Prochlorococcus marinus CUG1415: one gene and its partners. The protein of the gene in region 1 binds, or shares a complex with, the protein of each later gene. Links are inferred from orthologs where the notes say so. Each region holds a gene or a part of one and is shown on either strand. Other genes may lie near its edges.

Region 1 (5,728 bases):
TTACATAGGAGAAAATACTGTAATTGGTGACAATAATCATATTTTCCCTGGATCATCAATTTTAGGCAATGTTCGAATAGGAGATAATAATATAATTCATCCAAATTGTGTAATTTACGAAAACACCACTCTAAAAAATAATTGTGTAATTAATTCAAATTCGGTTATTGGATCAGAGGGATTTGGTTTTATTCCTAAAGATGGCAAATGGGTAAAGATGCCTCAAAAAGGTAGTGTAAAAATAATGAGTTTTGTAGAAATTGGAACGAATTGTTGCATTGATAGACCAGCAGTGGGGGTTACTTTTATTGATGAAGGAACAAAGTTGGATAATTTAGTACAAATAGGCCATGGAGTTAAAATTGGCAAGAATTGTGCATTTGCTGCTCAAGTTGGTATCGCTGGGGGAGCAAAAATTGGAGATGGGGTTATTTTAGCCGGACAAGTAGGAGTAAATAATAGAGTAAAAGTTGGAAATAATGTCATAGCGAGTTCAAAATGCGGGATCCATTGTGACATAGATGATGGCAAGGTAATTAGTGGTTTCCCCGCGATGGATAATAAATCATGGCTAAGGAGTTCAAGTATTTTTAAAAAATTACCCGAATTAGCAAAAAAACTTAGACAATTATACAAACAATAATTTATTGTTCTATTAAACAAAAATTTAAATGAAGAAATATAAGATTGTTTTATTGTCAGGTGACGGAATTGGACCAGAGATTTCAGAAGTTTCAAAAAAAGTTTTAATAAAGCTTTCAAAAAAACATAATTTCGATATTGAGATCATTGAAAATTTATTTGGAGGGATAGCTTATGAAAAATATGGGGATCCTGCTCCAGATGAAACGCTAGATCAATGCAAGAAAAGTGATGCAGTACTTTTAGCTTGTGTTGGAGATATTAAATATGACTCCCTTGCAAGAGAATTAAGACCAGAAAGTGGTTTACTTAAGTTAAGATCGGCCCTAAACCTTTTCGCAAATATCAGACCTGTCAAAATAAGAAAATCTCTTATAGATGCAAGTACATTAAAAAAAGAAATCGTTGAGAATGTAGATCTGATTGTTGTAAGAGAATTAATAGGCGGTATTTATTTCGGAAACCCAAGAGGACATATAACAAATACAAAAATCCCAAAAGCTTTCAACACGATGGTTTATGATTCGGCCGAAATAGAAAGAATAACTGAAATAGCAATAAAAATTGCTAACCAAAGAAATAAAAAAATATGTTCTGTGGATAAATCAAACGTTCTGGAGGTTAGTCAATTGTGGAGAGATACAGTTTTAAATATCACCTCAAAAGATAAAAATATATCTTTATGCAATATGTACGTTGATAATGCAGCAATGCAATTAGTCAGAGATCCCGGTCAATTTGATGTGATTTTAACAAGTAATTTATTTGGCGATATTTTAAGCGATTTAGCCGCAATGTTAACTGGTTCTATTGGTATGCTTCCATCTGCATCTCTAAACAATAATGGGCCAGGAGTTTTTGAACCTGTTCATGGTTCAGCTCCGGATATAGCTGGTAAGAACATAGCAAATCCTATTGCAATGCTTTTATCCGCTTCAATGATGTTAAAAATTGGATTAAATGAAGAAGAAGCCTCAGAAAATTTAGAAACTGCTATTGATAAAGTTTTATCAAAAGGATTTAGAACAGCAGATTTAGGTGATGGATCTTCCGAAGTATTATCTTGCAGTGAAATCGGAGATAAAATAATAGATGAAATTTAAAAAAATTAATAAATAAAAAAATATTTTTAAGTTGAACATAAAGATGGCATATGACCTGTCAGAATCATTAGATATTGTTTTTAAAAAATGTCAAAACGTCATCCAGTAGTCGCTGTAACAGGATCTTCAGGAGCAGGAACAAGTACAGTAAAAAGAGCCTTTGAGCATATTTTTGCCAGAGAAGATATTGTTCCCGCAGTTGTAGAAGGTGATAGTTACCATAGGTTTGAAAGAATGCCTATGAAAAAAGCTATGGCAGAGGCTCTTTCAAAAGGTGAAAATTTTTCTCACTTCGGTCCAGAGGCTAATCTTTTTGACAAGCTAGAAGAACTTTTTAAAATCTATGGTGAAACTGGAGGAGGGAAGAAAAGATATTATTTACATAGTCCGGAAGAAGCGGAAGAACATAATACAAGACTTGGTACATCCCTAGAACCAGGGCAATTTACTCCATGGGAAGATATTCCTGAGGGAACAGACGTACTTTTTTATGAAGGTTTACATGGCGGAGTAGAAGGTGATGGATACAATGTGGCATCTTATGCTGATTTGCTTGTTGGAGTTGTTCCGATAACAAATTTAGAGTGGATTCAAAAAATCCATAGAGATAATGCAGAAAGAGGTTACTCCGCTGAAACCATTGTTGATACTATATTGAGAAGAATGCCTGATTATATAAATCATATTTGTCCACAATTCAGTAAAACCGATATAAATTTCCAAAGAATTCCCACAATTGACACTTCCAATCCTTTCATATGCAGGAATATTCCAACTCCTGATGAAAGCTTTGTGATCATACATTTCAGAAAAGGGGCAAGAGAGAAATGGGGAATTGATTTTCAGTACTTGCTTGGAATGATTCACGATTCATTTATGTCAAGTCCAACAAGCATCGTTGTAAATGGTGGGAAAATGGGTTTCGCAATGGAACTTATTCTTACTCCAATAATTCATAAAATGATTGAGGAGAAAAACAAAGGATGATTAATTTTCGATAATCAACTCAAATCCTTATTTTTTTTTAAACTTAAAGGAGTTTCTAATCTACAAAATCTCAAATTTTTATATATCTTTCTTGATAAAAGTACCTTACTTAGATTTAAATAAGAAAAACAGGTAACGTTGTGTCATTAATCGACTGGTTTGCAGCAAAGCGTAAAGATCAATTTGTTGGGAAAGTTTCGCAAGATACTGACGAGGGAGATGGTTTGTGGGTTAAATGCTCAGAATGTTCGCAAGTAGCCTATAGAAAAGACCTAATTTCAAATTTCAATGTTTGTAGTAATTGTGGACACCACAATAGGATTAATAGCGATGAAAGGATAAATATAATTGCTGATAAAAATTCATTTAAAGAGTTTGATAGTTCACTAAGTCCTACAGATCCTTTAGGTTTTAAAGATAGAAGGTCATATGCTGATCGAATTAAAGAAAGTCAAGCAAGTACAGGTTTAAGAGATGGAGTCATAACAGGTTTCTGTTCTGTAAATTCAATGCCTTTAGCATTAGCTGTTATGGATTTTAGATTTATGGGAGGATCCATGGGTTCAGTAGTTGGTGAAAAAATTACAAGGATAATTGAGAGAGCAACTATAGAAAATTACCCAATTCTAATTGTTTGCGCATCAGGTGGGGCAAGAATGCAAGAAGGCATGTTAAGTCTCATGCAAATGGCGAAAATATCTGGAGCACTAAAAAAACATAAAGAAAGAAATCTTCTATATATGCCCTTACTAACTCATCCAACCACTGGAGGGGTAACAGCTAGCTTTGCGATGTTAGGTGATTTAATTTTGGCGGAACCTAAAGCACTTATTGGATTTGCTGGTAGAAGGGTTATTGAACAAACATTAAGGGAAAAATTACCCGATAATTTTCAAACAGCTGAATATCTTCTTGACCATGGTTTTGTTGATGTAATAGTTAAAAGGAAAGATCTCAAGGATACTTTGAACAAAATTTTAAAAATTCACGGTGTAAAAGAACTTACAGATGCAAATATATAAAATGAAAATTATTTATAATTTGTTTTATTTTTCATTAACTCTTTTATTTTTCATTTTAAGTTTTGCTTCCTATTCAAATGCAATAGGAAATGTTGATTGGATTCTCCTAAAAGAGAATAATGATGGGAAAGAATGGCTTGACAAAGGAAGTTTCAAGCTACTTCCAAATGGTGAAATAAGTGTCCTGACAAAGTTCTTTAAAAATCCAACCAATTCAGAGGATGATGGAGAGTTATCACTTTATGTAATGAGAATTAATTGCGATGATAAGAAGTTCAAAGATACTTCCATAAATGGAATTCCTCAATTTAATTCAAAATGGCAAACTTCTCATGATGATGAACTAATAGATGTTGTGATAGAAAATAGTTGTTCAGAGTTTATTAAGGGATAAGAATGAATACTAAAAATAAAAAATTAAAAATAGCCATCGCTGGACTAGGTTTTGGGAAAAAAGTTCATTTAGAGGCGTTAAAAGAATCTGGTTATTTAACGCCTGTAGCTATTTATCATTATGAGAAAAAACAAAAATCGATTTTAGAAAAACAAACGGGATTAGATTTTTTTCATAATTGGGAAGACTTAGTTAAATCTCCAGAAATTGATGGTATTATTATTGCTACCCCTCCTGAATCAAGATTTAAATTAGCAAAACAAGCTCTTGAGAATAATAAAAATTTGCTACTAGAAAAACCCGTTTCAATAACTTCCTCTGAAATTGAAGAGCTTCAGAGAATATCTTTGATTAATAACTTAAGCGTATGTGTTGATTTCGAATATAGAGCAGTACCCCTTTTCCTTCAGACAAAAAAACTTATTGATGAAAATATCCTAGGCGATATATATTTAGTCAAATTAGATTGGTTAATGGGCAGCAGATCCGACCCTAAAAGAGTTTGGAATTGGTATTCTTTGGAAGAAAAAGGTGGAGGAGTTATTGGCGCATTAGGTACTCATGCATTTGATATGTTGAATTGGTTTTTTGGAGAATCAATAAAAGTTTCTGGAAAGTTAGCCACATCAATAAAAAAAAGACCTTTAACAAATTCATCTGATTTACTTGATGTTACGAGCGAAGATATTTGTCTAGCCAATATAGAAATATCAAACTACAGTTCTAATCTTATTCCATGTCAGGTATCTTTATCATCGATTTCTAAAAACGGTAGAGGATTTAGTTTAGAAATATATGGCAGCGAAGGTTCACTTATTCTTAAAAGCGAAAACCAAAAGGATTATGTACATGGTTTTAATTTAAAATATTCGAATAATGACAATAAAATACAAAATCTAACTGCAGATTCAAGTTTTAATTTTGAAAAAACATGGACTGATGGGAGGATAGCTCCAATTTTGAGAATTCAAAATTTATGGGCCGAGAGTATTTTTAATAAAACACCCATCATTCCAGGTTTATGCGAGGGACTTGCCAGTCATAAAGTTTGCGAAGCCATAAAAGAATCATCGAAAAGTGGATTAACCATAAAAATTTAAGGCTATACATTTTTAAGTAGCAATTATCACCCAATAAAGTATTAGATTGATTTTATTTTTTATTCATATTCTGGAAAAATCAATTGAACTGAATTATTAAAGAATGGCTTTAAATTATTACAAAAATGAGCTTAAAGAAAATGCTCAATTACTAGCTTCTAAAGGGAAAGGGATATTAGCGGTAGATGAATCAACTAAAACAGTGGGGAAAAGACTCTCTGGAATTGGAGTTGAGAATACTGAAGAGAATAGGAAGGCATATAGAGGAATGCTTTTTACTACAGAAGGTCTCGGGAAATACATCAGTGGAGCAATTCTCTTCGAAGAAACTCTTTATCAGAATCACCAAGATGGTGAGTCAATGGTTAAGAAACTGAATGATTTAGGTATTATTCCAGGTATAAAGGTCGATAAAGGTTTAAATCCACTCCCTGGAGCAGGAGATGTAGAAACTTTTTGCTCTGGCCTAGATGGATTAGT
Region 2 (5,716 bases), 250 kb from region 1 along the record:
ACTTATGCTCCATGAGAATAAAAAGAGAATAACAAACCAATAGGGATGAACTTTGAAGGGAATTCCCCATATTTTAAAAATTTGCCAACTTCTCAAAAATAATCTCCGCTATATTTAGCAATAATATTAATTTTACATACAGGATAATGATATGCCCAAGACTAATACTTTAGTTAAAATTTGTGGACTAACTTCCGAAGAACAAGCTCTTAAAGTCGCTGAATTAGGAGCGCATGCTATAGGCATTATTTCGGTTGAAGAGTCACCAAGGTATGTATCAGCTGAAATTAAGAAAAAAATATTTAAAACCTTAGACAGTTTTTATCCAAAAATCCATAGAGTATCTGTTGTGCAAAATTGTCCCATAGATTTAATTATCAAAAATTTCTTAGGCAACCCAAGTGAAACTATCCTTCAATTACATGGAGATGAGGATATTCATTACTGCAAAAAAATAAGAAAAGAAATTCCAAATATTGGCATATGGAAGGCTTTCAGAATAAAAACAAAAAGAGACTTGGATAAAATAAAACCTTTTGAAGATTATGTAGATGCGATACTGCTTGATTCTTGGAATGAAAAAACTTATGGAGGCTCAGGGGAAAAAATAAAATCTATTTATCTACAGAATCTGCAATTTAGCAAACCTTGGTGGTTAGCAGGTGGAATATCAATTAAATGGATTGATGAGATTTTAAATGAAATCAAACCAGATGGACTAGACATTTCTAGCAGTATTGAGACTTCTCCAGGTATAAAAGATCTTAAAAAAACAAAAGAGTTAATTAAGTTTTTAGAAAATAATTAGTAATTATTTGTAGCAGATTGCTGTTTTACAAGCTCAAAAAATTCTTGTTTTAAACTTAAATCATGTCTGAAGTCACCTCTTACTACTGAATTAATCATACTTGTATTTGGTTCTTTAACTCCCCTCCACTTCATACAATAATGTTGAGCTTTTACAATAATGCCTAAACCTTTAGGTTCACACAATTTTTCAATTTCATCTGCAAGTATCATTACAGCCTCTTCCTGAATATGAGGTCTTGAAAAAACCCAATCAGCAACTCTCGCAAATTTTGAAAGTCCTATGACCTTGTTCCCAGGTTTAATACCTATCCAACACTCTCCCAGTATGGGAACTAAATGGTGTGAACACGCAGATCTTACAGAAATAGGTCCAACTGTATAAATCTCATCAAGGTTCTTATCATTCGGGAAACTTGTAACTTTCGGTTGGTCATGATATCTCCCTTTAAAAACCTCATTTATATACATCTTTGAAACTCTTTCAGCAGTTTCCTGTGTATTATGATCATTTTCAACATCTATTACTAGAGACTTCAGTAAGTCTTTTACTCTTGAAGCAACTTCTTTTTCTAAAATTTCTAATTCTCCAGGATTTATAAAATCCGCAATATTATCATTAGCATTAAATCTTCTTCCAGAATTCTTAATTCTGCCTCTTATAATTTCGGAGATTAATTTATTAGTAATCTGGTCGTCAAAGTTTCTAATATTATCGTTGGGTAATGTAGACGTCATAAAATTTTAAAAAGAAAATTGTATGTAACTTAATTAACTGTATCTTCTAAAAGCTTAATTGCTCATACACTATATCACATTCTCTTGTTCAATCGGGTTCGTATAGTCCTAAAAAAATCACTTTTTAAGGATAAAGTAGATAAAAAATTTTTAAAAAGCTCCACCAGAAGGCATTAAAGTTAAGTCTTCAATCAATTGTGATTCAGGTTTTTGAGCCATATAGAGAATAGTATCTGATACCTCACTCGAAGAGAGCATAGAAGTTCTATCAAAATCAGAATTGATTGATTCGGAATCCCAAAGTGGAGTATTTACTGAACCAAGAGTAATTGTGCACGCTCTTATTGAATTAGATCTCTCTTCTTCCCTTAAGCATTTAGTAAACATCGCTAGTGCAGATTTTGAAATACAATAAGCTCCCCATTGGGGGAATGCATTATAAGAGGCATGACTACTAACATTAATTACTAAACCACCATTTTTTCTCATATGAGGAATTATTGAGCTGCAAATTTGAAAAACACTTGTGAGGTTTATTTGAATAGTTTGTTCCCATTGACCAAAATCCATCTCTACTAAAGGCCCATTAAATGCACAACCGGCATTGTTTATCAAGACTGAAGGACAACCATACTTCACAATTGCTTCTTTAACACAATGATCTATTTCTAGAGGATTAGATAAATCACATTTAACTAGGCTAATTTTTGATTTAGTAGTTAACAGTTCGTTCTTTAGTTTCTCCATTAAATTCATATTCCTAGAGAGTAAAATTAAATCCCAGCCAGCATTAGCAAAAGTAATTGCAGTAGATCTACCAATACCTTTCGTAGCACCTGTTATAAAAGCTAGTTTCAATTTATTCAGTTTTTTGGGGAATTTCACTATAAATCTCTTCAATATTATTTGCTTCGATAAATTTACCTAAAACCCTAAATTTTTTGTATCTTTCCTCAATTAATTCATCTTCAGGCATTTTCAGTAAATCATTAAGGTGTTTCTCAATAGCCTCTTTTAGTGTGTTACCAGCATCTAAAGGAGCCCAATTGTTCCCACCAGAAGGTTCTGGTAATACCTCATCTATTATCCCCAATTTAAGTAAATCTTTACCTGTAATTTTAAGTGCTGCTGCAGCTTCTGGCGCCTTCGCTGCATCTCTCCAGAGAATTGATGCACATGCTTCTGGGCTGGCAACTGTATAAACACTGTGTTCAAACATTAGTAACCTATCGGCAACACCTATACCGAGTGCACCTCCTGAACCGCCTTCTCCAATGACAGTAGCCACAATTGGAACTTTCAATCCAAACATCTCTCGTAGATTTCTTGCAATCGCTTCCCCTTGCCCCTGTTCTTCAGCTTTTAAACCAGCATAAGCTCCAGGAGTATCAATAAATGTAAGAATTGGCAAGGAAAATCTATTTGCATGCTGCATTAATCTAAGAGCTTTTCTGTAACCTCCTGGTTTTGCCATCCCAAAGTTTCTTACTACATTTTCTTTTGTGTCCCTTCCTTTCTGATGCCCTAACATCATCACTGGTCTATTATTTATCGAACCTACTCCCCCAATTAGGGCCATATCATCGCCCCCATTTCTGTCTCCATGTAATTCGATCCAGTCATCACAAAACATTTGAACAAAATCCAAAGTACTAGGCCTTTGAGGATGCCTAGCTACCTGAATCTTTTGTGCAGGAGTAAGAGATTTAAATATTTCTTCTCTCCTCCTAGCGGCTAAGGTTTCAAGCTGTAGAAGCTGTTGACTAACATCAACTTCTGAATCTCGAGCTAATTCTTTAATCTGCTCTATCTGTTTCTCAAGTTCAACAAGAGGCTTTTCAAAATCAAGAAGGTAACGTTTAGCCATAATTTAGACAGTTAATACTTTAGGTTGCTTATCAAGTCCAATCGCAGAAAAACCATGTTTTAAAGAAGCTGCTCCAATAAATTCCATCTTTTCAAGAGAGATGTTATTTCTTCCCCAACTAAAGTTTGTATGACACTTTTCAAATTCTAAAATCATAGCTTCTGCAAAACAAGCAAACATCTCTCGCTGAGGGTTTTGCATTTCCGCAAGTTCCATCATATTCCAACCAATATCATTGAAAAACTCTACTATACCTCCTTTTAAAACATGAATATTTTCACCTTGAAATTTCTCATCAAGATTTTTGGGGTATCCACCATCAATCATTAAACATGGTTTCTTTAAGTTATCAGTATCAATTTCAATAGTTTTAGGCATACTTGCGACCCATACAACAATATCCGCCTGAGGCAATGCCTCATCTAAACTTGTTATGGTGCCACCATCTAATTCTTTTTGTAAAAGCGCTAGTGGTTCTTGTTGTCTTGCTACCATAAGAAGTTCTGAAATCCCAGTTTTATTCAAAAGCCATCTACAAACAGCACTACCAATATCACCTGTAGCACCAATTACAGCAACAGTTGCTTTTTTAAGGTCTATCCCAATGCGAGGCGCATTTATTTCTAGTTGTTTACAAATAACCCAGGCGGTATGAGTATTGCCAGTAGTAAATCTCTCCCACTCTAATGAAGTATTTCGAATTTGTTTATGCTGTAGAAGATTAAAATTCTCGAAAATAATAGAAGTAAATCCTCCTAAAGCGGTAATATTTATCCCTTTTTTCTGAGCTAGTTCCATAGCATTTAATACCTTTCTTCTGGCCGTTTTAAACCTAGAAAGCATTTCAGGAACAAAGCAAGAATCTATGTATGAACCTTCAATAGATATTCCAGTAGCACTCTTAACCTCTACATTCTCAACCAATTGAGGAGGAGCTGTACACCAAACATCTAGGTCGCCATCTGCTATATGATCAAAGCCTAGTAACGAAGCTTTTCTTTTTGCATCTTCAAAACTAGTTGAGTGGCCTATTAACCCAAACATTTAAAATTTATTAATGGTCTATACGTTGTTATGAAGAATAGCATAGAGGTAACTACTTAATTAAAAAGATTAATTATTAAAATGCTTAAAAAAAGTAGAAGTATAATTAAACAATAGCTGCCATAGCCATTCTTGCTATTTCTCTATTGTCTAGACCTATTTCCATAAGGGTATCTTGATAAGCAATCATAAATTCTTCCATTAATTCTTCTCTATCCATACCTAAAACTGATGCGTCATCTGCTACTTCATCCAGCATTTTTTTTATTAAGGGAAGGTTAACCTTATTAGCTTCGAATAATTCCTCTTTACAAGTGGATAAATTCTCTTTAAGCCATTCTTGGCCATAATTTAAATGAAGATATTCATCTTTAACAACTCCCTCTGTTATTTTTTTTGCGAAAGGATCTGCAACTCGTATATAGACGTTATAAGCAGAGATTGCAAATGCTTCGATTAAAATAGCTTGTATTAAAAGACATGTTGTTATATTTCCTTTTTGTAGAGCAATTTGAAAATTACCATGTAATTTAGAAAAGAATTTTTGAGCAAATTCCATATCGGCAACTACGCCTAAATTTCTTCCACATGCAGTAAAGCCTTTTTTATGCTTCATTTCCATTTTCGCCAACTTAGTTAACTCTTCTAACTCATTTGGAATTAAGGATGCTATTGAAATGTAATTATCATGAGCCTCCTGCTCTCCCTCTATAACAATTGCATTTATTCTGCTGTATGCATCCTTATAAGAATCTGTAGTGAAGTCGGGCAAATCTAAAGAAATCGGGTTTGTAGATTCCTCAGTTGTTTTTTTATTTGATTCTAGAGTTTGCATGTCGGTAATCTTTAGCTCATTATGCATGAATATTACATGATTATAGTAAGTTTATTTAAATATCATGAAAATATTTTCAATTGTTAAATCACATTTTTACTAAAATTTATTGCAATTTATATTGGGCCAATCCGATTGCATCAGATTCATTATCAATTTGAACCAATGATTAACTAATAATTCCTTTAGATTTTTTCCTAAAGACTCATTTGCTCCTCTGCTATCCCCTATAACACCTGATTTACTAAAGTCGTCAGTAAGCCAAGCAGTAGGCGCATTCCCCTCTAGACTCCAACCTTCTGGGATCTGTCCTTTAATGCCCTCATTTGGGCGTGCATCACCTACCAATTCTGGTTTTAAAGCGAGCATCAAACTTGTTTCGGCTAAAGAAGCATGAAGCCCATCCTCGATCTCAGTTTTTGTTA
Region 3 (5,816 bases), 680 kb from region 1 along the record:
TTTAATTGAAAGATATCCTGACTTAGATATAAAACAAGATTGGCAAAGAATATTATCTCAAGGAGAACAACAAAGATTAGCATTTGCAAGATTATTATTAAATTCTCCAAAGTTTGTAATTCTTGATGAAGCTACAAGTGCTTTAGATATAAAAACAGAACATTATCTTTATAATTTATTGAAAGAGAGGAATATTGCTCTTGTTAGTGTTGGTCATCGTCCAACTCTTAAAATCTTTCATGACAATGTCCTTGAATTAAGTGGTAAAGGTAATTGGTCTCTAATGCCATCAAAGAATTTTGATTTCAACTCAAATATAAATTAATAAATTATGACAAAAGAAGAATTTGACAATAAACCATCCCCTGCTGATGAACTAACCAAGACAGAAAAAGATGACAAATTATCTGAGGAAGTTGATGATAAACCATCCCCTGCTGATGAACTAACCAAGACAGAAAAAGATGACAAATTATCTGAGGAAGTTGATGATAACTATCAGTTTGGATGGAGTAGGTATTCAGAAATAACTAATGGAAGATTTGCTATGATTGGATTCTTAGCAATAATACTAATTGAATTATTAAGTCAACAATCATTTTTAAAATGGGCGGGAATCTTATAATTAATCGTCAAATCTAGAACTGTTATCTCTAGGTTTCTTTCTATTTTTCCCAACGGTATATCTACCACTTTGATTTTTTGAACTTGATCTCTCAGTAGAGTTTACTCTACGAGTTACACGAGGTTTTTTTACTGCATCCGCATCTTTGAATGATGCATCCTCTACTTGATCTTTTGAAGTTTGCTGCCTAATGGGAGATCTTGTGGATTTCTTTCTTAATGGAGAAGAATCATCAGAAGAAGAAATATTTGCTTGTCTTGATATTGTCTGATTCCTTCTGGGTCTTGACCCTGTTTTAACTTCATTTCGAGAAGTACTTCTTCTTTCACCAAATTTATTTCTTAATGCCTCATTACTATTTCTATCTTCAGAATTCTGCCTTCTTCTTCTTATAGGTTCGTCATTTTCAAATTGATTTACTTCTCTTGCAGCTGGCCTTCTTCTACTTACAGCAGAAGCAGGTATAGCTCTTGAAACATTCCTCCTGCGAGATATCCCCTCTATATATTCTTCTTCAAAATCATCTTCTTGAGGTTTGAATCTTCTAGATGGTCTTTCAGATTCTTCAAACCTTTCGTAATCTTCATTAAAACGACCTCTAGAATTCCTAGGCTCATCAGAAATAGGATCATCATCAAAATAAGAGGACCTTCTAGCTTGATCCGTAGCAACTCCCCTCAACCTAACACTTTCGTATGCGAAAAAAACTGTAGTTCCTGCCAATAAAAACTGACCAAACTGAAGGATAGGATCTAATCTCCAGCCTTGAAAAAATAATATTCCACCGCACAAAAGTCCTATAGCTGCAAAGAAGACATCATAATCTCTTGCTAATGCAGGTTTAACGGATCGTAAAAAGTAAAGACCGCCTCCACATACTGCAAGAACTATACCAACAATACTGGCCCAATTGAGACTAGCATTGACCACATTCTTTCTCCAAAATTTATGTTTTAAAGGGAAAAATAAATCACCCTATATATAGTTTACTTAAAACTTCTATAAAAACTAGCGTCTTCCAGTAGAAGTACGATCAAGGGAGTCTTTTTGGCTAACAAAAATCAAAAAGGCTGTGGCTGGAATTACGATAAGTAAAGCGGCTGCAATAAAACTACCTATCATTCCAACTGCGGAATTATTTGCAACTTGGGCAGAAAAATCCGCAGCTAGTAATAAATTTGAAATTTGAAACACTTTTTAAATATTTAATTCTCAATTTATAATACGAATTAAATACTATTTAATGGGTTATTTATTAAGATGAATTAAATATTTGTGATTTCCTTGCTTGAAAACTCTCTCCAAATTTTAGATATTAGTTTAGGAATTTCTTTATCATATCTAACTATAGTTTTCTTAATTAGATTAATTCTTACTTGGTACCCAAAAATTGATTTAAGTAAAGGTTTGTGGTTATTCATTTCGATACCATCAAGCTCTATCCTTAATCAAACAAGGAAATTAATTCCCCCTATAGGAGGAGTTGATATAGGACCAGTAATTTGGATTGGAGTCATCAGTTTTTTAAGAGAGATTTTAGTAGGTCAACAAGGGCTTATAAAACTTGCATTGCATACACACATCTCATAGAGATTATTTAATTATTCCTCAGTAATTGGGTAACAATTCTTCTTCAACATATTTTGTATGTATCTTACCTTCCTTAAATTTAGCTTTATTCAATAAGGTTAAATGAAAGTTAATTGTTGTAGGAATACCGGTTACTGCGCATTCATTTAAGGCCCTATTCATACGTTTAATTGCAGTATTTCGATCTTTTCCCCAGACTATTAATTTACCAATTAAGGAGTCATAAAATGGAGGTATTTCATAACCAGTATAAACATGACTATCCACTCTTACACCAGGACCTCCGGGAGGAAGCCACCCAGTTATTTTTCCAGGTGATGGCCGGAAATTATGAGATGGATCTTCAGCATTGATTCTACATTCAATGGCATGACCATTTAAATTGATATCATCTTGATTAAATTCCAAGTTAGCTCCGCTTGCGATCTTAATTTGCTCAGCTATTAAGTCTACGCCTGTAACCATTTCAGTAACAGGATGTTCAACTTGAATCCTAGTGTTCATTTCCATGAAATAAAAATTATCATCATCATCGACTAAAAATTCAACTGTACCAGCTCCTTCGTAACCGATACTTTTTGCAGCAGCAATCGCTGCATTTCCCATTTTTTTTCTTAGTTCGGTGTTAATTGCAGGGCTAGGAGACTCTTCCAATAATTTCTGATGTCTTCTTTGAACTGAACAATCTCGCTCTCCTAAATGAACAACGTTACCCGACCTATCTGCCAAAATTTGAATTTCTACATGTCTTGGCTTCTTTATAAATTTTTCCATATATAGACCATCATTACCAAAAGCTGCTTCTGCTTCACCTTGAGCTGCTTTAAACATTTTTTCAAGATTATCTGCATTTTCAACCAACCTCATGCCTCTTCCACCTCCTCCAGCAGTTGCTTTGATAATTACTGGATAGCCAATATCCTCTGCCAATTTATAAGCCTCATCAACATTAGATAACAAGCCTTTACTTCCAGGTACTGTTGGAACTCCTACTTCTTCCATAGTTTCTTTAGCTGTGGATTTATCTCCCATAGATCTAATAGCTTTAGGAGATGGCCCAATAAAAACTATGCCATGGTCGTTACACATCTCAGCAAATTTATCATTTTCAGCAAGAAATCCATAACCAGGATGAATAGCATCAACGCCTCTAGATGTAGCAGCAGCAAGTATATTTGGAATATTTAAATAACTCTTATTACTTAGCGAGTCTCCAACACAAACTGCTTCATCAGCAAGCTGAACATGCAATGCTTTTTTATCTACAGTGCTAAAAACTGCCACTGTTGAAATACCTAGTTCTCTACAACTTCTGACAATTCGTAAAGCTATTTCTCCACGATTAGCAATTAAAACTTTTTCAACCATTATGAAAATTAAATTGAAGAAATGAAAATGACTTAAAATAAAAAATTATTTGCCAAAGTATTTAACAAAATTTTTTTAGTGATCTTAGGACATTTTTTTACAATACAACCTCGAACGTTAAATGAGTAAAAATATTTGTTTTATGCAATAGAAAAATAATTCACAATATTCAAAAATTCCCTCTGAGAACTACATCCTGATTACAGTCATAATGTATGATATTTTTAAGGTTAAGGCACCTAGCTGTGCTTGAAAGCCCTTTGCGGACGTGGCGGAATTGGTAGACGCGCACGTCTAAGGAGCGTGTGGCTTAGGCCTTGCGAGTTCAAGTCTCGCCGTCCGCATTTGATGTATTCTGGTTTAACTGCAATGAACAAAAAATCACTTGCAGTAGTTATAGTATCTAATGGTCCTGGTGAATTAGCTACATGGGTAAGGCCTGTAGTAGAGGAGCTTAACAAAATAAATGGATCTCTATGTGATAACGAGAAACTAGATTTCATTCTTAGGTTGGTTCTGGTTCCTTGTCCAAATGCAACTGGTAAAGAATTTACAGTCGCACACTCATGGAATAAATTCGAATTAATTACAAAATCAAAGAGTTTTTGGAAATTATTAATAAACCCACATTCGTTTGCTAATTGGCCAAAAAAAGGAATGGTTATTTTCCTTGGTGGGGATCAATTTTGGAGCATTTTACTAGCTAAAAGATTAGGTTATATGAATATCACATATGCTGAATGGATTGCAAGATGGCCTCAATGGACAAACGAAATTGCAGCTATGAATGTGAAAGTAAAAGAGCTTATACCTCAAAGATATAAAAATAAGTGTCAAATCATAGGGGATTTGATGGCAGATATCAAACTAAATAGTGAAATATCATTAAAAGATAAAGAAAAAAACTATATTGCATTGTTACCTGGGTCTAAAAAAGCCAAACTCTCTATTGGAATTCCTTTCTTCTTAGAAATAGCAGATCACATAGCAAAAAAAAATCAAAATATAAAGTTTATAATCCCCATTGCCCCAACCACCAATAAAAGTGAATATTTATTCTTTCAAAGCCAAAAAAATCCTATTACAAAATATTACTCATCAAAAATCAAAACAATTCAAAATATGAAAAACTCCTGTTTTGATTATGTAATTGAAACATCAAAAAATACAAAAATTTATCTAATCAAGAAACATCCTTGCTATGAGATATTAAAAGAATGTGATCTTGCTATTACAACTGTGGGGGCAAATACTGCAGAATTAGCAGCAATAGCTCTTCCAATGTTAGTAGTTCTACCAACTCAACATTTAAATATGATGAATGCCTGGGATGGTATTTTTGGAGTAATTGGGAAAATTTCATTCATTAACAGATTCCTAACATTTATAGTTAAATATTTTTATTTTAAAAAAAAGAAGTTTTTTGCATGGCCAAATATTAAAGCAAAAAAAATGATTGTTCCAGAAAGGATAGGCAATATTTCGCCTGAAAAAATTGCAAGGGAAGTATTATTTCTAATTCAAGATAGGGATCAATTAAAAAATATTAGTGATAATTTAGTCAAAGAAAGAGGAGGGAAAGGAGCTGCAGAAAAACTTGCTTATATAATTTTTAATTCAATAAAAAAACTTTGTTAATTACCAGGGATCATCAATTTCAAAAGTTTCTGATTTTTGATTATCCTTAACTAAATTTTGTTCATCTAATGGTTCAATATCTAAAGTTTCTGTTGCATTTTGAATTGGTCTTTTCGATGCCAAATTATTATTTGACTTTTTCTTTTGTTTAAGATCGATATCTTTTTGTTCATCTATTTGATTCAAAGTATTGTGATTCTCGATCTGATCAGGATAATCATTTTCCATATATAGTTTTTTACTATTATTCATTACGTCTGCAGAACTCTTTATTTCAACGTATTCCAGTTCATCTTCATAATCATCTTCATAATCATCTTCATAATCATCGTTTTCAAGAACTTCTTCTTCATATTCTTCAACCAAATTGTTTGTTTGTTCTGATTCCGATCCAGACAGTAACTGATTCTCAACGGGGACAAGATTTGCTGAGTACCCATTTGCTTCCCTTTCATCCCATGAAGAGCCCCCTACTCCAAGTTTCTCAAGTAGACCACTACTTAATTGGTTCAATTTTTCTTCAGCACCTTCATAAACAATAATCCTATCCGTACCACTACTTACTATTTCCTCAGAAGGAATTTCCCAAGTACTT

Evidence for each region. Proteins that work in one complex are often made in the same cells at the same time.
Region 2: the proteins of accD (region 1) and HA143_RS02895 are in contact, whole or in part, in a solved structure (PDB 8UXZ), measured with the Escherichia coli proteins. The link is inferred for Prochlorococcus marinus CUG1415 from one-to-one orthologs.
Region 3: the proteins of accD (region 1) and accC are in contact, whole or in part, in a solved structure (PDB 8UXZ), measured with the Escherichia coli proteins. The link is inferred for Prochlorococcus marinus CUG1415 from one-to-one orthologs.

The regions. Positions count from the first base shown.
Region 1 is NZ_JAAORL010000001.1:751,962-757,689, reverse strand. The notes cover bases 2,004-4,813. They hold accD (acetyl-CoA carboxylase, carboxyltransferase subunit beta), read left to right. Parts: upstream 2,004-2,872; coding sequence 2,873-3,754; downstream 3,755-4,813. Other genes in these bases: HA143_RS04275 (Gfo/Idh/MocA family protein), read left to right, coding at 4,151-4,813; HA143_RS04280 (hypothetical protein), read left to right, coding at 3,756-4,148; HA143_RS04290 (phosphoribulokinase), read left to right, coding at 2,004-2,732. Outside these bases: lpxD (UDP-3-O-(3-hydroxymyristoyl)glucosamine N-acyltransferase), read left to right, coding at 1-643; leuB (3-isopropylmalate dehydrogenase), read left to right, coding at 672-1,745; more of HA143_RS04290, read left to right, coding at 1,833-2,003; more of HA143_RS04275, read left to right, coding at 4,814-5,248; HA143_RS04270 (class I fructose-bisphosphate aldolase), read left to right, coding at 5,352-5,728.
Region 2 is NZ_JAAORL010000001.1:505,940-511,655, reverse strand. Bases 1,409-4,206 are described here. They hold HA143_RS02895 (acetyl-CoA carboxylase carboxyltransferase subunit alpha), read right to left. Parts: upstream 3,413-4,206; coding sequence 2,405-3,412; downstream 1,409-2,404. Other genes in these bases: HA143_RS02890 (long-chain acyl-[acyl-carrier-protein] reductase), read right to left, coding at 3,416-4,206; HA143_RS02900 (SDR family oxidoreductase), read right to left, coding at 1,696-2,430; folE (GTP cyclohydrolase I), read right to left, coding at 1,409-1,545. In the rest of the region: HA143_RS02915 (site-2 protease family protein), read right to left, coding at 1-96; HA143_RS02910 (phosphoribosylanthranilate isomerase), read left to right, coding at 152-808; more of folE, read right to left, coding at 805-1,408; more of HA143_RS02890, read right to left, coding at 4,207-4,456; HA143_RS02885 (aldehyde oxygenase (deformylating)), read right to left, coding at 4,563-5,291; HA143_RS02880 (creatininase family protein), read right to left, coding at 5,391-5,716. UniProt on the Escherichia coli protein: Component of the acetyl coenzyme A carboxylase (ACC) complex. First, biotin carboxylase catalyzes the carboxylation of biotin on its carrier protein (BCCP) and then the CO(2) group is transferred by the carboxyltransferase to acetyl-CoA to form malonyl-CoA.
Region 3 is NZ_JAAORL010000001.1:72,674-78,489, reverse strand. The notes cover bases 1,409-4,306. They hold accC (acetyl-CoA carboxylase biotin carboxylase subunit), read right to left. Parts: upstream 3,584-4,306; coding sequence 2,234-3,583; downstream 1,409-2,233. Other genes in these bases: HA143_RS00370 (glycosyl transferase), read left to right, coding at 3,932-4,306; HA143_RS00385 (YggT family protein), read left to right, coding at 1,910-2,215; psbX (photosystem II reaction center X protein), read right to left, coding at 1,634-1,819; HA143_RS00395 (Ycf66 family protein), read right to left, coding at 1,409-1,555. In the rest of the region: HA143_RS00405 (ABC transporter ATP-binding protein/permease), read left to right, coding at 1-325; HA143_RS00400 (chlorophyll a/b-binding protein), read left to right, coding at 329-625; more of HA143_RS00395, read right to left, coding at 626-1,408; more of HA143_RS00370, read left to right, coding at 4,307-5,221; HA143_RS00365 (PRC-barrel domain-containing protein), read right to left, coding at 5,222-5,816. UniProt on the Escherichia coli protein: This protein is a component of the acetyl coenzyme A carboxylase complex; first, biotin carboxylase catalyzes the carboxylation of the carrier protein and then the transcarboxylase transfers the carboxyl group to form malonyl-CoA.